2 regions of the Xenorhabdus doucetiae genome follow, and region 1 is predicted to be linked to the other one. Evidence: predicted binding sites of a transcription regulator. Region 1 holds the regulator's gene; the other holds the start of a gene.
What was found. The regulator sigma-54, encoded in region 1, starts transcription at its own class of promoters, with help from an activator protein. The targets are predictions, from matches to a motif close to GTTGGCACANNTTTCGCTNT.
Positions count from the first base shown of each region.

Region 2: the regulator sigma-54 is predicted to act here: its motif matches at 6,721-6,740, upstream of glnA (glutamate--ammonia ligase).

Region 1 is NZ_FO704550.1:3,714,978-3,725,969, forward strand. Features, by position in the region: gene mlaE (lipid asymmetry maintenance ABC transporter permease subunit MlaE) at 1-3, opposite strand, end outside; gene mlaF (phospholipid ABC transporter ATP-binding protein MlaF) at 14-817, opposite strand; gene XDD1_RS16285 (calcium/sodium antiporter) at 1,048-2,025, shown strand; gene kdsD (arabinose-5-phosphate isomerase KdsD) at 2,061-3,029, shown strand; gene kdsC (3-deoxy-manno-octulosonate-8-phosphatase KdsC) at 3,083-3,646, shown strand; gene lptC (LPS export ABC transporter periplasmic protein LptC) at 3,665-4,258, shown strand; gene lptA (lipopolysaccharide ABC transporter substrate-binding protein LptA) at 4,239-4,787, shown strand; gene lptB (LPS export ABC transporter ATP-binding protein) at 4,794-5,519, shown strand; gene rpoN (RNA polymerase factor sigma-54) at 5,589-7,025, shown strand; gene hpf (ribosome hibernation promoting factor) at 7,049-7,336, shown strand; gene ptsN (PTS IIA-like nitrogen regulatory protein PtsN) at 7,497-7,964, shown strand; gene rapZ (RNase adapter RapZ) at 8,005-8,856, shown strand; gene npr (PTS phosphocarrier protein NPr) at 8,874-9,146, shown strand; gene alr (alanine racemase) at 9,552-10,787, shown strand.
Region 2 is NZ_FO704550.1:4,054,341-4,065,332, forward strand. Features, by position in the region: gene XDD1_RS18545 (hypothetical protein) at 131-1,666, shown strand; gene XDD1_RS17690 (hypothetical protein) at 1,714-2,940, shown strand; gene XDD1_RS17695 (hypothetical protein) at 3,081-4,658, shown strand; gene XDD1_RS17700 (RCC1 domain-containing protein) at 4,669-6,555, shown strand; gene glnA (glutamate--ammonia ligase) at 6,820-8,229, shown strand; gene glnL (nitrogen regulation protein NR(II)) at 8,426-9,469, shown strand; gene glnG (nitrogen regulation protein NR(I)) at 9,509-10,957, shown strand.

The sequences.
Region 1 (10,992 bases):
CATCAACATTCCATCATCCTAATAACTCAGTTTTGTAATCCCCGGCCGGGAAACGGAAAGGCACAGGCCCGTCAGCAATCCCATCAAGAAATTGCCGTACCCGCTGATCCTGATTCGTTCTCAACTGATCTGGCGTACCTTCGGCGATCACTTTCCGTTCGGCCACAATATAAGCATAATCGGCAATGCTCAGGACTTCCGGTACATCGTGGGAAACGACGACACACGTCACTCCCAACGCATGATTCAGCTCATCAATCAGCTTCACCAAAACGCCCATCGTGATGGGGTCCTGGCCGACAAAAGGTTCATCAAACATGATTAAATCGGGATCGAGAGCAATCGCCCTGGCTAATGCCGCTCGCCTTGCCATGCCGCCAGAGAGTTCCGATGGCATCAAGTGCGCAGCACCACGCAATCCCACCGCTTCCAGCTTCATCATCACCGTGGTGTGAATCAACGCTTCAGGCAGTTGGGTATGCTCACGCAGGGGAAAAGCCACATTGTCAAAGACATTCAGGTCGGTAAACAAAGCACCTGACTGAAATAACATGCTCATTTTCTTGCGGGCAGCATAAAGGCGTGGGCGGGACAATGCCGGAATATTATCGCCATCAAACCAAATCTCACCGCGTTCCGGACGAATTTGCCCTCCAATCAAGCGCAGCAAGGTGGTTTTCCCGATACCAGAAGGTCCCATGATGGCGGTAATTTTTCCTTTCGGAACAGTCAGATTAATATCAGCAAAAATCGGGCGTTGGCCTCGGGTGAAATACATACCGCAGATCTCAATAAGATTTGCTGTTTGTTGACTCATTATTAGAAGCCCCTAACCGTTAATAGAACTGTCTTCATGACTGTATTTAAATAATTAATAATGCATACTACAAAAAATTGCCTAATTTGCGTTAGCGAAGTTGTGACAAATTTTACTTTTTATCGCTTGATCGTCAGAATGTATAAGTCTAGCTGAATAAACGTTCCATGTTTAAAAATCAACCATTATTAGCATTATGCTCGGAATAAAACTGATTTAAGGGACACGCCATGTTTCTGACTATTGTACTGCTCATTACCGGGTTGATTTTACTGGTGTATGGTTCCGATAGATTAGTTTATGGTGCGGCGGTTTTTGCCCGCACCATGAAAATCCCCCCTTTTATTGTCGGCTTGGTCATTATGGGAATCGGAACCTCGTTGCCAGAACTGATGGTGTCTGTCACCGCAATTTTAGACGGGCAGCCGGACATGGCCGTGGGCAATGCCATTGGTTCCAATATTACTAATCTGCTGCTCATTACGGGGGCTGCAGCGTTTATCAGGCCAATCAGGGTAAAATCAGAAATTCTGCGGCAAGAAGTGCCCCTGATGTTGGCGATCACCGCATTTGCAGGGTATTTACTGTCCAATGGATACCTGAGCCGGTTGGATGGTATTCTTTTGGTGCTTTCCGCCCTCTTTTTCATCTCACTGATGATAAAGATGACGACTTTCTCCCAAAATAGTCGTGTTGATAGTTATACCCAAGAACGAAATTCAGAATTGCCTGTCGAAGGCAACAAAGGAATTGCACTGCTTTGGGTTGTTTTGGGGTTAATGATTCTCCCCATTTCCACCCGTATGGTGATTGACAATGCAACCGTGATTGCACGTATTTATGGTGTCAGTGAACTGGTGATTGGCCTGACAATTCTTGCCGTGGGAACCAGCTTGCCTGAGCTTGCCACCACCATTGCCGCCGCCATAAAAGGCGAGAACGACATGGCAATGGGCAATATCGTTGGCTCGAATGTATTCAATGTGACCCTTGTCTTGGGGGTTCCCGCCATCCTTTCCCCCAGCGTCTTTTCACCTGACGCATTTTCGCGGGATTTTTGGGTCATGATGGCGGCGAGTGTACTATTCACAGTCTTTTGTCTGGGAAGAAAGCATCGATTGAACCGATTGAACGGCATCTTGTTACTGGGCTGTTTTATCGCGTATTTTATCGTACTTTTTGTTTCTAATTATTACGGTACTGAGTAATTGCCGATTGAATGGGAAAAGAGTGGGAAGTCAACATGCCTAAGATCGATTTTCAGCAAGCAGGTAAGGAAGTATTACAGAGTGAACTCGAAGGGCTGGCCGGCCTGGAGCAATATATTAATGACGATTTCAGCCAAGCCTGTGAATTAATGTTTGCCTGTGAAGGAAAAGTCATTGTGATGGGGATGGGCAAATCCGGTCACATTGGGCGAAAAATCGCGGCAACATTTGCCAGTACCGGCACACCTTCTTTCTTTGTTCATCCCGGCGAAGCCAGTCATGGCGATCTCGGCATGGTAACGGCCAAAGACATCGTGCTGGCGATTTCCAATTCCGGTGAATCAAATGAAATTCTGGCGTTAATTCCCGTTCTCAAGCGACAGAACGTCCCACTCATCTGCATGACAAATAATCGCGACAGCAACATGGGTAAAGCCGCAGATATCCACTTGTGCATCAAAGTCCCACAAGAAGCCTGCCCATTGGGATTGGCACCCACCACCAGCACCACCGCAACACTTGTCATGGGAGATGCCTTGGCCGTTGCGCTTTTGCAAGCTCGTGGCTTTACTGCCGAAGATTTCGCGCTTTCCCATCCCGGAGGGGCATTGGGACGCAAACTTCTGCTACTGGCCAGCGATTTAATGACCATCGGTGATGACATTCCCCATGTTCCCCACACCGCGACGCTGCGCGAAGCGTTGGTGGAAATCACCCGCAAAAAATTGGGCATGACAGTGATCTGTGATGATGACATGCAGATCCGCGGTATTTTTACCGATGGTGATTTGCGCCGTGTTTTTGATATGGGTATCGATTTAAACCATGCAAACATCTCTGATGTCATGACTGCCGGTGGCATCCGTATCAAACCCAATGCACTGGCGGTTGATGCCTTGAACCTGATGCAATTGCGCCACATCACCTCACTACTGGTCACAGAAGGTGACAAATTACTGGGTGTGCTCCACATGCACGATCTTTTGCAGGCCGGCGTCGTGTAAGGCAAGTAAACTGATATAAATAAGCATGATATTAATCTTAAGAGAATGTCTTAATGAGTCAAAAAGAGTATCTGGACACCTGTTATGGTCCAGTCAATAAAGCAATTATCGAAAAAGCCCGTCAAATCCGTCTGCTGATTTGTGATGTTGATGGCGTGATGTCTGACGGGCTTATCTATATGGGCAATGAAGGCGAAGAACTGAAAGCCTTTAACGTTCGTGATGGTTATGGCATCCGTTGTTTAATCACCTCAGGTATTGAGGTTGCCATTATTACCGGCCGCAAAGCAAAACTGCTGGAAAATCGGGCAGAAACTCTGGGTATTACACATCTTTACCAAGGACAAAACGATAAGGTTTTGGCGTATAAGGAACTGTTGGATAAACTAGCGTTGCAACCAGAACACGTCGCTTATATAGGTGACGATCTTATTGACTGGCCTGTCATGGCACAAGTGGGGTTATCGGTTGCCGTTGCTGATGCCCATCCATTACTGTTGCCAAAAGCAGATTATGTGACTCAGATTGCCGGCGGTCGTGGTGCAGTCAGGGAACTGTGTGATTTGGTGCTCTTCGCGCAAAATAAGCTCGAAGGTGCCAAAGGGTTATCCATATAAATTAAAACTGAAAAAAGAATGAGTAAAATTCAATCCTGGCTGATCACAATACTGGCACTGATCGCGCTTGCGCTGATTGGCTGGAATTTATCGAATGTCAATGATGATACTTCATCAGCGATTGTGGATGATGGTTATCCGACTTATCAAACACAGGAAGCCGTGACTTTTGTCTATGATCCGGCAGGAAAACTGACTTATAAACTGGTCGCTGATGATGTTAAAAACTATACAGAAACCAAACTGACCTGGTTTACTAACCCCGTATTGACCACATTTGACCCGAATGGTGCCCCCGGAACCCCGATAGCGACATGGACAGTACGCGCCAACAAAGCCAAACTGACCCATGATCAGATGCTTTACCTGTATGGGGATGTCCAAGTGGATAGCTTGACCGATGCGTCACAATTGCAGCGGATCACAACAGACAATGCGACCGTTAATCTCACCACACAAGATGTCGCATCCGATGACCGCGTGACGCTTATCGGTGTCGGATTAAAATCTGTTGGCATGAAAATGCGCGGCAATCTGCGAAATAAAACTGCTGAATTGATTGAAAAGGTGACCACTCAATATGAGATTCCACATGAACAACCTAATCCGTAATACCGTTATTGCCAGTACACTTTTTGCCGTCAGCCTGCCTGTACTGGCCTTGAAAGAGGATACCAAAAAGCCCATTACCATCGACTCAGCAAGACAATCTTTGGATTTAACGGGAAACATTGCCACCTTTACGGATAATGTGATCGTAAAACAAGGCTCTATTGACATTCGTGCAGACAAAGTCGTGGTGACCCGCCCTGAGGGGGATGCCAACAAGACCGTTATCGAGGCTTACGGTAATCCGGCCACGTTTTATCAATTGCAAGATGATGGCAAACCCCTCACCGGCCATGCTGCAAAAATGCGCTATGAGATGGACAAAGAGCTGGTCACGCTAACCGGTGATGCCTATCTTGAACAGCTAGACAGTAATATCAAGGGCGATAAGATCACTTATCTCGTCCCAACACAACAGATGGAAGCCTTTAGTGATAAAGGTAAACATGTCACCACCGTCCTGTTACCTGCCCAGCTACAGGAAAAAGGCTCAGGTGTTCACGGCGCTGATGCTCAGAAAAAGGGTAAATAACGACTGATGGCAATACTAAATGCAGAAAATCTGGCGAAAGCCTATAAAGGCCGCAAGGTCGTTGAGAATGTCAGCCTAAACGTGAAGTCCGGGGAGATCGTTGGCTTACTTGGCCCCAATGGAGCAGGTAAAACCACCACTTTCTATATGGTCGTCGGCATTGTTCCACGTGATGCCGGCGCGATCACCATTGATGAAGAAGATATCAGTCTGCTGCCCCTGCATGAGCGTGCACGCCGTGGGATAGGTTACTTGCCTCAGGAAGCCTCTATCTTCCGGCGCTTAAGTGTCTTCGACAATTTGATGGCAGTACTGGAGATCCGCAAGGACTTGACCCAAGAGCAGCGAAAAGCACGGGCAGAAGAGTTGATGGAAGAATTTCACATCTCTCACCTGCGTGATAACCTTGGGCAATCCCTTTCCGGTGGTGAACGCCGTCGGGTGGAGATAGCCCGTGCTCTGGCTGCCAACCCCAAATTCATCCTGTTGGATGAACCTTTTGCCGGCGTTGACCCCATTTCCGTACTGGATATTAAAAAGATCATCCAACACCTGCGGGATTACGGTTTGGGTGTCCTGATTACTGACCACAATGTCCGTGAAACACTGGATGTCTGCGAACGAGCCTATATCGTTAGCCAAGGTCATTTGATTGCTCACGGTACTCCGGATGACATCCTGAATAACGAGCAAGTCAAACGCGTCTATTTGGGCGAAGGTTTCCGTCTTTAACGGTTATCCTGCTATCAGGCGCGATTCAAGGAACCATTCAGGCGAGATTAAGGAGAAAGTGGTAACGCTATGAAGCAAAGTTTGCAACTCAGGCTCAGTCAACAATTGACGATGACGCCACAACTCCAGCAAGCCATCCGTTTGTTGCAGCTCTCTACGCTTGAGCTTCAACAGGAGATTCAGCAGGCTTTGGAAACTAATCCGCTGCTTGAACAAGATGATCTGCATCAGGAAGTGGAGAATCAGGCGCCTGATGGCGAAACGGAAGTCATGGATAGCCGGGAAGCGCTTGAACAGCGGGAGATGCCTGAAGAGCTGCCACTGGATACCAGTTGGGATGAAATTTACACCGCTGGCACGCCTTCAGGCACCGGCAGTGATTATAGCGGGGAGGATTTCCCCGTCTATCAGGGAGAAACCACCCAAACACTGCAAGATTACCTGATGTGGCAGGCAGGATTAACGCCATTTACTGAAACGGACGCGGCCATTGCCACGTCAATCATTGATGCCATTGATGATACCGGCTACCTGACCCTTTCCATTGAAGAGATCCTTGCCAGCATGGGTGATGATGAGCTGACGTCGGCAGAGGTTGAAACCGTTCTCAAGCGGATACAACATTTCGATCCGATTGGGGTTGCCGCCCGTGACTTACGTGAATGCTTGCTTATCCAGCTCTCCATGCTGCCACCGGAAACACCTCACCTGAATGATGCCAGACTGATTGTCAGCAAATACCTTGAACGACTGGGTAACCGGGACTTCCGTCATTTATTACGTCAGAGCAAATTAAAAGAGAGTGCGTTGAAAGGGGCTATTGATATCATTCAGTCACTGGAGCCAAAGCCGGGTTTGATAGTCAATACCGGTGAATCCGAGTATGTTATTCCCGATGTATTGGTACAGAAAGAAAATGCAAACTGGCAAGTCAGGCTAAATACCGATAGCATCCCCCGCCTGCGCATCAACCAACACTACGCAGCACTGGGGCAACGAGCCAACAATGAAAGTGACAGTTTGTTCATACGCAATAATTTACAAGAGGCCAAGTGGCTGATCAAAAGCCTCGAAAGCCGCAATGAAACACTGTTGAAAGTTGCAAGCTGCATTGTTGAACGGCAACAAGATTTTTTTGAGCATGGTGAGGAACACATGAAACCACTGGTACTGGCTGATATCGCCTATCAGGTTGACATGCATGAGTCCACCATTTCCCGTGTGACAACCCAGAAGTATCTGTATAGTCCACGCGGGATCGTTGAACTTAAATATTTTTTCTCCAGCCACGTCAATACGGATAGCGGAGGTGAAGCCTCTTCTACCGCCATACGTGCGCTGGTGAAAAAACTGGTCGCGGCAGAAAACCCGGCCAAGCCACTGAGTGACAGTAAATTGACCAGCATACTTGCTGAACAAGGTATTCAAGTGGCTCGCCGGACTGTCGCAAAATATAGAGAGTCGTTATCCATCCCGCCTTCAAACCAACGTAAAAAACTGGTTTGAACCACACAGAGAAGGAAAACACTATGCAACTCAATGTTACAGGTCACAATATTGAAATCACAGATGCACTTCGCAACGTCGTGAACACCAAATGCGGCAAATTGGATCAATATTTCGATAAAATTAACCTCATCCAGGTCATTCTCCGAGTGGAAAAAGTGCAAAGAATCGCTGAAGCCACGGTGTATGTTAATGGAGGTGAGTTGCATGCAACCTCAGAACATGAAGACATGTATGCGGCAATTGATGCACTCGTCGATAAGCTGGCGCGTCAATTGACCAAACACAAAAGTAAATTGAGACAACATTAATCGCTTTCAGGCAACGGGGCCGTCATAAAATGATCACTGTTCTCTCTATAACACTTTCTATAGCACCGACTACGCGCTATAGATTCGTTTTAGCGCAGTGAATCCATACCAGATGCCTTATCAGGCATCTGGTATAACAAGGCCCTAAGTGAATAAAGAAATGAACAACGAAACAGATTTACCACTAAGCTCGGTGCTTTCACCCGAATGTACACGCAACAACGTCCCTTGTTCGAGCAAAAAGCGCGCCTTAGAGATTATCAGTGAGCTGGCATCAAAACAGCTCGGAGTGCCGGAAAACACCGTATTCGAAGCGATTCTTTCCCGCGAAAAAGTCGGCACAACCGGCATTGGCAACGGGGTTGCCATTCCTCACGGCAAATTGGATAAAGAGTGTTCGGACAATGCCGTTGGGGTCTTTTTGCATCTGGAACACCCCATTACCTTTGATGCTATCGATAATCAACCTGTTGACTTGCTGTTTGCTTTATTGGTGCCATCAGACCAGTGTCAAACCCATTTACACTCACTATCATTGATTGCAAAGCGCCTTGCAGATAAAAATCTCTGCCGTCGTCTGCGTTCCGCGCAGAGTGATGAGGAACTGTATAAAATCATTACTGAATAAATAGCGATTATAATTATAAACATTTAGGGGGAGTCACCTCATGGTGCTGATGATAGTCAGTGGTCGTTCAGGTTCTGGGAAATCCGTTGCCCTGCGTGCGCTGGAAGACATGGGCTTCTACTGCGTGGATAACCTACCCGTGGTGTTGTTGCCAGAATTGGCAAACACACTGGCCGATCGTGATATTTCGGCGGCGGTTAGCATTGATGTCAGAAATATGCCGGAGTCGCCAGAAATTTTTGAAGAAGCGCTGACACGGTTGCCGGACAGTTTTTCGCCACAATTACTGTTTCTTGATGCGGATCGTAATACCCTGATCCGTCGCTACAGCGACACGCGCCGTTTACACCCGCTATCCAGCAAAAACTTGTCACTGGAAAGCGCCATTGACCAAGAGAGCGATTTGCTCGAACCGCTGCGCTCACGTGCTGATTTGATCATTGATACCTCTGAAATGTCCGTTCATGAACTGGCAGAAATGCTCAGGACGCGCTTATTGGGCAAACGGGAAAGGGAATTGACTATGGTGTTCGAATCCTTTGGTTTCAAACATGGCATTCCGATTGATGCAGACTACGTTTTCGATGTGCGATTCCTGCCAAACCCGCACTGGGACCCGAAACTGCGCCCCATGACCGGTTTGGATCGCCCGGTGGCCGCGTTTTTGGATCGTCATACTGAGGTACATAATTTTATTTACCAGACCCGTAGCTACCTTGAACTTTGGCTCCCCATGCTGGAAACCAACAATCGCAGCTATCTGACTGTCGCGATTGGTTGCACCGGCGGTAAACACCGTTCCGTTTATGTGGCAGAACAACTGGCCGATTATTTCCGTTCCCGTGGCAAAAACGTGCAGTCGCGTCACCGCACACTGGAAAAACGCAAATAAGATGAATCGCGCAAGCCATGACAGTCAAGCAACGACTTGAAATTAAAAACCGGCTCGGCATGCACGCCCGGCCTGCGATGAAACTCTATGATCTGGTACAACAGTTTCAATCAGAAGTGATTCTGCGTAACAGCAGTCACTTACAGGCCGAAGCCCGTAGCGTTATAGCCATGTTAATGCTGGATTCCGAACAAGGCAGCCATATTGATGTTGAGGTCAGCGGGCCGGATGAACAGCAAGCGCTGGCCGCGATTATCAAACTTTTCAACGCCGGGTTTGATGAGGAATAATCGCGCATATACCCAATAGATCTCAAATATACCACTGACAATTTCACTGCCTAAAAACCCCCCGCACTACTTCCCATTTTCTTCATCTCTGTTTCAATCGCTAACTCACATTTTTTGGCGATAACAGATTTTGGCAATATCAAAAAACAAGTCATTAAAACTGACAAAAGATAAAAAAACCTTCATATATCCTGCCTGTAAATCCTTCTCCAACCCTAAAAACAATCGGCTGAAACCATTAACTTAGTTAATCATACTGACTATTTATAAATAGTATTAAATATACAATAAATGTTAGCTTTCAATAAGTTAACCATGTGAAATATATTAATAAAAAACTTATCATCAAGGGGCGTTTACGTACCGTGCATTGCACGCATAAATCCTAAACTGGAGATTTACTTCATGCGTTTTAATAAAACTACATTAGCGATCCTGCTTGGACTGAGTCTGTTTCAGGGTGTTTCTCAAGCAGCACCCGTGCTCTCTTTAGATAACACCCACGCAGAAAGCATCGCAGCAACCAATAACGCTTGGGTTGAAATCAATACCACCACTTTCGAAAATAATATCCACACATTGCAAAAAAAGCTGAACAACGGCACCAAAATGTGTGCGGTTCTGAAAGGTGATGCTTATGGTCATGGTCTCGGCCTGTTGATGCCATCCATCATCAAAACAGGCGTACCTTGCGTCGGGATCACCAGTAATGAAGAAGCCCGCATCGTGCGTGAAAGCGGCTTTAAAGGACAACTGCTCCGTGTCCGTACGGCTGACATCGCTGAAATCGAAAGCACACTGGGCTATGAGATGGAAGAGATGATCGGCGATTTGGATCATGCCAAGGCCATTGATGCGCTGGCTAAAAAACACGGTAAAGAAATTCGCGTCCATCTGATGCTGAACACCGGTCTCATGAGCCGCAATGGTTTGGAAATGAAAACTGAGCAGGGCAAACAAGAAGCGCTGGAAATCGCTCAATTGCCTAACCTGAAACTGGTCGGCATGATGAGCCACCATGCGTTCACTGGGATGGATGCTATCCGTGACAGCATTAAAAATTTCCAGGAACAAACTTCTTGGTTGATCAAAACCGCCAATCTGAAAAGAGATGAAATCACGCTGCACGCATCAAGCTCTTTTGCCTCACTCAGCCTTCCTGAAGCCCAATTCGACATGGCTCGCGTGGGCAGTGCGCTGTACGGCATTCTGACCGCCAGCCACCCGGAATTTAAGCCATTGATTGAAGTGAAAACCCGTGTGGCTTCGGTGAAGCCTTACCCTAAAGGTAACGGTGTCGGCTACGACAATACTCATATTCTGAAACGGGATTCCAAGCTCGCTAACTTGCCGGTGGGTTTCTCCGATGGCTTTAGCTCTGCCCTGTCAAACAAAGCCTATGTCCTGATCAACGGTCACCGTGCTCCTGTTGTCGGCAGCGTTTCCATGAATACCGTGATGGTCGATGTCACTGATCTGCCGGACGTGAAGAGTGGCGATGAAGTGGTTATTTTCGGTAAACAAGGCAATGACGAAATCACCCAGTCTGATATTCAGAAATGGGCCGGCATGCACGTTGTTGAGTTTTCTTCCATTTGGGGAGAAACCAACCCACGTATCGTCGTGACCACAGACAAATAATCCACGATCCGAAATGATGGCAGATTGTTCTTTTCCTTCATCGGGATAAGCCTTGTTTCATTAACAATGCAAAACAGTTCGTGATCATGATCTCTTTATTTTCACGACAGAACAGCCTAATATCATTTAAATTACTTTGAAAATAACACCCCCCTCCTTGCGACGCGGGGTGTTATTTTATATTGAGTCTAATTTGGAGTGTGGT
Region 2 (10,992 bases), 340 kb from region 1:
TAGTGGACTAATTTAATTCTGATAAATAGAACCTATAAACTTCAAGTTGCAAGACGACAGCCGCTTATTATCTCCCCGTGCTGCGGGGAGATAATAAATACATACCATAATAATAAAACAAGGTAATGAGATGAATAGTGCATTGAGTATTTCAGTACCCGATAATTCTGACTTGATAATAGGTCAACGGTTTGAGTTGACTGTCACTTTAGCGTTAGATACGACAGCAATTGGCAATATAATTCTTTCCTTTAACTCTGCCACGCATATTAATGTCCCAAAAAATCCTATCACTATGCTCGCAACTTCTGATGGCGGAAATAATCAATACAGTGCCACTATAGCGCTTAAAGTATCAGATCAAATCACTGAAAATACGCCAATAACCTTTACAATACAAGCAACTGATACCAATAATCCTCAGCAGGTTTTTTCCAAAAAGGTACAGTACTTAGCAAGAAGCATTGATCCAAAATCACTGGCTTTTAATGTAGAACACCCTTTTCAAACGATGCCGGTAGCAGATAATAATCCGCCTAACGGCATACAAACAAAAGTCTCTACCACCATCAAAGATTTAGACGGAAAAGCATTGTCGGGGGTGCCGGTCTTTATCACTAATGATACAAATGGCACCTTTGAAAAAGTTAATATCTATCTTGATACGAACAAGGATACACAAAAAATAGACACAAAAATGCCATCAGGCAATGATGGGTTTACATTACTTTCAGACAAGGATGGGGGGATTATATTTTATATTTATCCCATTGAGGGATTATCACTTATTCTTAATCTATACGCTCAGATCATAGGAGTAACTCATCAAACCGTTGCCAACGATACTTATTACGTTGTTAACAGTGATCCATTCGCGGTTGAATCTCCGTTACAACAACCCAGAATTTTAGGCTTTAATCGGGGCAATTTAATCTCAGATGGTTCGCCTCTATTTTCCGTCAGAATAAACCCCTATATCAATCCAGAAATTGGTGATAATATTCTATTCTTTGTCAATATTAATTTTACAGGAATTTATAAAACACTTAAAAACCCAAAACAACTAGGCAGTTATTTCATTAAATTACCTTATAGTATCTTCAAAGAAAACGAATTATCGCGATTTTCTTATGTCGTCATTAGACAACATGCAGGAGAAATGATCCCATCTGACGTGTTACGTTTAACTTACAAGGGAGGAGTTATCTATGAACCCGATCCAAATGTGACCAGAAAATATGATGCCAGCATTGTTATGACCAGTGCCAAAACCATTATACCCGCAGATAGCATGATTAATTATGATTATATCCGTTCATACCCTCCTGCCAATATCACTGGCTTAATTGTCGAGATTTCGGGTAATACCGGGAATAATAATACCAAAGTGCCTTTAGGTGCCGAAGTCACATTGAATATCTATATTCGCTCTCATAATAAAAACCCGCCGATTCAATCAATGAAAGATATCATGCCCGGAAATGGCATTTTGCAGTTCAATATTAACTATGATGATCTTGTTGATATCGATTCCGGTGATATTAAATTTGATTATAGTTTTACATCAAAGAATAGTGATGAAATTGGTTATGGTCATGTTTGGGAGGCAGAGATAGATACGGTTAGAATAGGTATCCCCATTGGGGATGATGAAATTGATTTATAACATATAATCTTGAATCAAATTATTTGCATTTTCACAAGGAAAATTTTATGAACTCTTATTTGAAAAAAGAAGACATCGATATTAGGACACTGGAATTGGATATTGATAACCCATTTCTGGAATTCCCTGATCAATCAGGTGGACAGAAAAAAGTACAGTACGCCACAGTAACATCCAAGGTACGAAATGTCAGTGGGACGCCGCTACCTGATCTTAAAGTACATATATCAGATGATTTAATAGATAACTTACAAAAAGCAAAAATTTATGATGCTGATAATAAAGAAATTATTATTGAAAAGGGAAGTAATGGATTTGATGTCACGACCGATCAAGATGGCAACATCAAGTTTTATATCTACCCTATTATGGCAGAATCATTAATCATCAATCTGACCGCTCAAGTCATAGGCTCTACCGATAAAATTAATGCAAAATATACGATATATTGTGCTAATCACGCATTAGAGAGTACCCCTAAAGAATTAACAGAGCCTGAAATATTTAATTTTCACGGCGAAGATCTAAAATCGAATGGAAAAAGTAAGTTTACAATAGGAATAGTAAAATATGCAGACTTTAAACCTGGGGATCATATCTTATTCTTTGTCAATGATATTTATACCAAAATTTCCATTCAAATTGAAAACGAAGATGACTTAACTGCTATTGATTTACCTTACTGTATCTTTAATAAGAATGAGCTTTCAAGATTTTCTTATTCCATCATCCGATCAGGGTATATGGCTGCATCCCAAGTGATGGATTTAATTTATCACGGAAACCCATACAATAAGCCCTGGACTGACGTTGATAGAGCATATGATACGTGTATAGTCTACAACAGCGTAGGCGTTTCTGATGAAAATATTTTAGAACAATGGAATTATGTTAACAGTACTGAAATATCTAATTATCGGAATAACCCTCCAGATAATGCGGGGTTATTTGTCCAAATTACAGGCGAAAAAGATGCAGCAGGTAAAGGAAAAGTACCGCTGGGATCAACTATATATTTAAATTTATATATTAACTCCAAGTCAAGAACCGTGACTCATACCTTTGAAAAAACCATGCCTTTTGTTCCCGACAGCAGTGATAATACGGCTAAAGTGATATTTAATATACCTCATCATCTTTTAACCCATTGTTTATCTTATCCAAACAGAGGCGGGGATATTTATTTTGATTATCAAATAGGGAAAGATTCTGATAATGGTGTCACATATGGCAATATATGGGAAGGATATATAGACACCCCAGATATTGAGTGAAGTTAAATTGACTTATACTCTTCACACTTCAAGATGAATTTGTTATCTCCTCGCGCTGCGGGGAGATCATAAACTGCTTTCGCCTTGCGAGTTGCAACTTGAAGTTTATAGGGTATATATATTCTGATTGAGGTAATATAATGAGCAACCAAATTGAGGTCTCTATTCCTTCGGGTTCTAGTGTTATCATTGGGCAAAGATTAGTACTTCATGTTACTTTAAAATCTAATGATAAAATATCACCTGATACCACTGTCTATCTGGACAATACTCATAATGTCACATTACTAGACACAACCCATTCTGATGAATCCCCTGAATTATTCATCCTTTATTTGGAAATGTCATCAAATATGACCGATGGGGATTATGTCAGATTTGGTTTTTCCATCTCAGGTAATATCAATTTTCCCCCACAAAGTGTCGAGTATACGGCAAGGACATTAAATAATGATTCGTTAAGGCTTTATTATGACAAATCTTATTTAGATGTTCCTAGCCAACCTAATTTACCCCCTGATGGAAACAATGGCGAATCCAGAACTCGCGTTATGGCGAGAATTAAAGATCAACATAGTAATCCCATACCCCGCCTTTTTGTTTTTATCTCTGCATCATCGCCTAACGATATAGAAAAAATAGATTTATATGGAAATGATAACAGCACTAAAATTGATATCGAAAAATATCAATACAGGGAGGGAGTTTTATTATCTTCAAATCAATCTGGTAATTTAATTTTTTATGTTTATGCTAAAGAGATGCAACCAGTCACTCTTGAGTTATACACGCAAGTCTTTGGCATAACAAGCGAGGTAATAGCGGATAGCCCACTGCATATTGTCAACAATAAACCCGTAAGTTCAGGTAATTATCTCCCTGCCCCCGCGATTGATGGGTTTGAAAATGGAGGAGAATTAACCACTCATAATCAAACCAATTTTCTGGTTAATGTGCCTCTTTATCCTGATGCACAAGTTGGGGATATTATTAAATTCTGTATTGATGGAAAGACCACAATATACGATCATATTCTTGTAGGATTAAATGAGCTTGGTAATTATTCAAGCATATCTTTGCCTTATAATATGTTTCAAATAGGCGTGGCCTCTGAGTTTTCCTATTTGGTTTTTCTCTCAAGTGGAGAAACGTTATATTCAAATTCACTAAAATTGACATACACGGGAGAATCCTGGCCTAAACCGACGTATTATGATAAATGCGTGGTTTATTCTAGCTTTGGAACAAACTCACCCAATAATATTATACAAGAAGCTGACCCTGATAATTGTGAAAACATAGATCCAAATAATATTGTTAATTGCCCGGCAATATCTCAGCATAAGAATAATGCTAATGATGCCGCACTATTTGTTCAAATTACAGGAACGAATGATGTTACTGATAAAACAAAACCTCCATTAGGTAGTCAAGTGAAACTCACTTTGCTTATCAAATCAAACCCCAGACATGTCAACCAGGTGCTTAGTAAAAAGATGCCTGATAAACCTGACCCTAATGGCGATGGTCAGACCGCAATTCTTACCATAGAAATACCTAAACATTATGTTTCAGGATGCCACGAATATCAAAATTGTCATGCTGGTCTTATTCAATTTAGTTATCAAGCTGCTGGCTCTTCTTCTAGTACTTGGACGGGAAGAATAGTGACTTCTGCGAATGGTGCAGATGATTGTGACGAAGAACATAATAATTAGAGAGGAAAATATGTCTAATATAAATAATAAATTATCCAGCCCAAGGCTCCCACAATCCACTAACAATACGTTAGATTTGGAAAAATTGAATGGTGATTATATTGTTGTTGAAATCGATACCTATCCTAATGTCTCTATCAATGATGAACTCACTATTTATTTCAATCAAATTAAGATTGACCCCTATGTTGTTAAAGGCAGTGATTTAAATTCATCTTATTTCACGATTAACATTCCAAAAAACAAAATCCCCGTCGGGCAATATTCTGTTTATTATATAGAGGAAACCTACGGTAACCTATTATACTCCCCTAAGATTAATATCACCGTTGTTGACCAAGCATCAACTAAACCCCCCGTCATACCGCCCACAGATGACTGCGCCTTTATCGTCATGGGGGCACGCACCACACTTTATAGTACGGCTAACGCTCTCTACGGGCCGCAGTGCCTGGTTGCCTTGGATAAGGAAACCTTGGAACCCGTTGAAGTCTTGTGGGAATATATGGAACCGCCCAAAGTCGATATCAGTTGGCAATATACCAATGGTAATTTTGGTGTTATTCAAAGCTCGACTTTTTATGATACTTCACCAAGTATCAAAATATCCGTTTACTCTCTTGATAAAAAATATCATCGCGTAATTCAACCCCTTAATATCTTTGGTAATGGCGGAACATCTGATTCTGTCTACATAAAACCACACTTATATGATTGGCAACCCCCGTTTTGTGCCCCGGAAAGTTTTTCCTCTAGTTTTGCGGCATTGCTCAATGACAATAGCCTTGTCACTTGGGGAAATATGAATCCGGCAAATTCTGGTCATGTTGATAATGACGTAAAAAAAGTTTTCGCCTCTGGATACGGCTACCTGGCCCTGAAAAATAATGGAAGCCTGTCACTTTGGGGAGTACCAGAAAATGATACGATTTACGCATCTTATTGCCCTGGCGCGGATTACGTTGATATTGCGGCGGGAAACACCTGTTTTATCGCGCTAAGGTCTGATGGAACTGGCTGTACCTGGGGAAACCCTTGGATACCCGGTGGTGCATTGCCTTTTGGCCCCTATATTGTTCCCAGATTAGGCCCCCCTGAGAAGACTCTCCTTCTCGGAAATGATATTGCTGTCCTTGCCTTTAATACTGAAACTGCGATGTCATCCTTGATAGTTAGCAGACCAGCCCAAGCAACCAGGCATAATAACATGGTGGGTTGGATGGAGAGACAAGAAGATGAATCCTACAGAAATCTCCGTGGCATTATCCCTGTCTTAGACACTTTTATCATTATAAAGCAAGATGGAACGACAAATTATTGGCCCTGGCTACCCTCAACAATAGTTGGCCAACCGCAATACGTAGACGGAGTAGCTCAGATCGCACAAATTGTCCCTGCCATAGGATGGGATTACAGGACGCCTCGTACAGGCATCGGTTACCGCAACCCCTCTGATATAACTCTATCGATTTTTGAAAGCGCCTTCCTTGCAGAGGGGTCTCCATACTCATCTGTTTCAGATATATCAGGTAATAGAACGACTCTTGAGTCAAGATTGATGGATGGTACTGTCGGAGAAATCAACTCCGTACTCCAAGTCAGCATGGTCGTTATAGATGGATTAGAAAATGTCGTTCAAGTGACATGTTCAGCAAAAGCCTCCGCCGCATTGCACAAAGATGGTACTGTCACCACTTGGGGATCACTTGAATATGGCGGTGACTCTTCCGCAGTGCAGAATCAGCTTAAAAATGTAAGAGCTATCTACGCGACCGGGAAAGCATTTGCTGCTCTGACACAAGATAATAAAGTCATTACTTGGGGAGATTATGCCGGAGGCGGAAATAGCAGCTCTGTACAACAGTATCTTGATGGCAACATTAGTTATTACGAATAATTTTGGCTACCAATAATCATTGGCAGCCCTCAAGTGCACTATTATGGTGCACTTGAGTTGTTGTCACTCCCAAATTCGGTGCAAATCGATTTAAAACTGTGCTTTTCCCTGATTCATTTTTTGTCTCCGGTCTCTCCAAACATTGATATTAAACACTTTTAAAAAACTGGCACGCTTTTCGCATTTACCCAAACAATCGCGATTTCATAAAGATTGACCCTAAGAGATCGATAATCGCCCTTAATTTTTCCAGGAGAGGCCAGTATGTCCGTTGAACATGTGTTGTCCATGATTGAAGAACATCAGGTGAAGTTTATTGACTTACGTTTTACTGACACCAAAGGTAAAGAACAACATATCACCATCCCTGCCCACCAAGTTGATGAAGACTTCTTTGAAGATGGCAAAATGTTTGACGGTTCGTCTATCGGTGGCTGGAAAGGAATCAATGAATCCGATATGGTGCTGATGCCCGATCCAAGCACCGCGATGATCGACCCCTTCTTTCATGATGCTACCCTGATCCTGCGTTGCGATGTCCTTGAACCCGGCACCATGCAGGGTTATAGCCGCGACCCTCGCTCCATTGCGAAACGTGCAGAAGATTTCCTGCGTGCCAGCGATCTGGCTGATACCGTGTTATTTGGGCCAGAACCCGAATTCTTCCTGTTCGATGATATCCGGTTTGGCAGTTCCATCTCTGGTTCTTATTATCATATCGATGATACCGAAGCTGCATGGAACAGCGGTACGCGCTATGAAGGCGGTAACAAAGGCCATCGTCCCGGTATTAAAGGCGGCTATTTCCCGGTTCCGCCGGTGGATTCTTCGCAAGACCTGCGTTCAGCCATGTGCCTGACAATGGAAAAAATGGGGTTGGTCGTTGAAGCCCATCACCATGAAGTCGCCACGGCCGGGCAAAACGAAGTCGCCACCCGCTTTAATACCATGACCAAAAAAGCGGATGAGACCCAGATTTATAAGTATGTGGTGCATAACGTTGCCCATAAATTTGGCAAGACCGCGACGTTTATGCCAAAACCGCTGGTGGGTGATAACGGTTCAGGTATGCACTGCCATATGTCACTGTCCAAAAATGGCACTAACCTGTTTGCGGGTGACAAATACGGTGGCCTGTCCGAAATGGCGCTTTACTATATCGGCGGTATCATTAAACATGCCCGTGCATTGAATGCCTTTACTAACCCAACGACCAACTCGTATAAGCGTCTGGTGCCCGGTTTTGAAGCGCCGGTGATGCTGGCTTATTCTGCCCGTAACCGCTCCGCTTCTATCCGTATTCCGGTTGTTGCCAGCACCAAAGCTCGCCGTATTGAAGTGCGTTTCCCCGATCCCGCGGCGAACCCTTATCTGGCCTTCTCTGCGCTGTTGATGGCAGGTCTTGATGGCATCATCAACAAAATTCACCCCGGTGATGCCATGGATAAGAACTTGTATGACCTGCCCGCAGAAGAAGCGCAAGAGATCCCAACTGTAGCCTCTTCTTTGGAAGATGCCTTGGCTGCGCTGGATGCAGACCGCGAATTCCTGACTCGCGGCGGTGTTTTCACGGATGATACGATCGATGCTTATATCAATTTGTTGCAAGGGGAAATTGAACGTGTCCGTATGACTCCCCATCCTCTGGAATTTGAACTGTATTACAGTGTGTAACCTTATTCGGTCATATGCCTTATCACATGCCGGATGGAATGACTGTGATTTTTTGTTGCCGTGAAACTTTTGGCCCATCTTTAGATGGGCTCTTTTCCCTTACATACACATCCCGATAAGAGTTTGAGCGGAAGGGTTCATTAATTATGGTTAAATAAGCTACAATGCACCAAAAAAGTGCAGGAACGGAATGACAATGGTTAGTTTGCCCAAAGCAGAACAGATTCTCGACTCACAGATCAACAACGTCTTGGTGCTGGATAATGACTTGATTATTCGCTACGCCAATCATTCTGCTATGCAACTTCTGGCACAAAGTTCACGTAAATTATTCGGTACGCCTCTGCCTATCCTGTTTAGCTATATTTCGCTGGATACCGAACTGATGCGTTCCAGTTTGATCAACGGTCAGGGCTTTACCGATAACGAAGTCATCCTGGTGATCAATAATCACGCTCATGTGATGTCGCTCAGTGCCCAACCAATTTCCGAACAGCTTATTCTGCTGGAACTGGCATCTATGGACAGTCAACGCCGGTTAAGCCAAGAGCAGGTACAACAAGCCCAGCAGGCGGCTGCGCGGGAACTGGTTCGGGGGCTGGCACATGAAATCAAAAATCCCCTTGGCGGGCTGCGGGGAGCCGCACAGTTGCTTGCCAAGGCACTGCCCGATCCCGCTTTGAGGGAGTATACCCAAGTGATTATTGAGCAGGCAGACAGGCTGCGCAATCTGGTTGATCGCTTGCTGGGGCCGCAGCATCCGGGCGCCCAAACCCGCCAGAGCATTCATCATGTGGTCGAGCGGGTCTATCAGTTAGTCTCACTGGAAATGCCGGCGAATGTCACGCTGATTAAAGATTATGATCCCAGTTTGCCAGAACTGGCTCATTATCCTGACCAAATTGAGCAAGTGTTACTGAATATCACCCGCAATGCGCTACAGGCGCTGGGTCAGAAAGGAGGAACCATCACCCTGAGAACGCGAACCGCGTTTCAGATTACCTTACAGGGTGAACGTTACCGGTTGGCAGCCCGCATTGATATTAAAGATGACGGTCCGGGAATTCCTCCCTCTATTCAGGATACGCTTTTTTATCCCATGATCAGTGGCTATGAAGGTGGAACTGGACTCGGCTTATCCATCGCACGTAATCTTATCGACCAACATGCCGGCAAAATTGAATTTACCAGTTGGCCCGGGCATACGGAGTTTTCCATTTACCTGCCTATCAAGAAATAACCGATCAGGGAACCACTGAGCAAGAAGGAGAGGGTGACTATGCAACGAGGAAAAGTCTGGATCGTTGATGATGACAGTTCTATCCGCTGGGTACTTGAACGGGCGCTGAGTAGTGCGGGGATAGAGTGCATCAGTTTTGAAAATGCCGATGCCGTATTAGCCGCGCTGTCACAGGATCATGCCGCACAGGGTAATCCGGAAGTGATCCTGTCAGATATCCGCATGCCCGGACTGGATGGGCTGACTTTACTCAACCAGATAAAACAGAGTCACCCACAGCTTCCGGTCATCATTATGACGGCGCATTCTGATTTGGATGCCGCCGTCAGTGCTTACCAACACGGTGCCTTTGATTATCTGCCCAAGCCTTTCGATATTGATGAAACGGTGGCGCTGGTTGAGCGGGCACGAAGTCACTATCGGGAACAACACCAATCCGCTGCCAATCCGCAATTGCCGGTATCCGTTTCAGATATGATCGGAGAAGCCCCTGCCATGCAGGAGGTATACCGGATTATCGGCCGTCTTTCCCGCTCTTCTATCAGCGTGTTAATCAATGGGGAATCCGGCACGGGAAAAGAGCTGGTTGCCCATGCGCTTCACCGCCATAGTCCACGCGCTTCGGCCCCCTTTATTGCGCTGAATATGGCGGCAATCCCGAAAGATTTGATTGAATCCGAACTGTTTGGCCATGAAAAAGGCGCTTTTACCGGCGCGAATCAAGTGCGCCACGGGCGTTTTGAGCAAGCCAATGGCGGCTCACTGTTTTTAGATGAAATTGGCGATATGCCACTGGATATCCAGACTCGCTTGCTGCGGGTGCTGGCCGAAGGGCAATTCTATCGCGTCGGCGGCTATGCCCCGGTGAAGGTGGATGTCCGTATCATCGCCGCCACGCACCAGAACCTTGAGCAACGTGTTGCAGAAAGTAAATTCAGGGAAGATCTCTACCATCGCCTGAATGTGATCCGTGTTCAGTTACCACCTTTGCGGGACAGAGTGGAGGACATTCCTCGTCTGGCACACCATTTCCTGCAACAAACCGCCAAAGAGCTGGGCGTTGAAGCCAAGGTGCTGCATCCTGATTCTGAGCTTGCCCTGATGCGGCTGCCGTGGTCTGGCAATGTCCGCCAGTTGGAAAACGTCTGCCGTTGGCTGACGGTGATGGCGGCAAGCAAGGAAATACTGGTACAAGATCTGCCCGCTGACCTGCTTGGCAACCCGCCCACAGAGCAAGCGGGAAATTCCCCTCTTTCACGCTCCGCGCTGCTGTCTGAAAATAGTTGGTCACAACTGCTCGCAGAATGGGCGCAACATGCGTTAAAAGAGGGAAAAACTGATCTCCTGTCTGATGCACTGCCACTATTGGAACGCACGCTGCTTAATTGCGCGCTGGAATATACCCATGGGCATAAACAGGAAGCCGCCCGTTTGCTCGGCTGGGGAAGGAATACGATAACGCGGAAATTGAAGGAGTTGGGGTTGTAGTCAATGACACCGACTCAATTCAAGTGGTTGGGTAA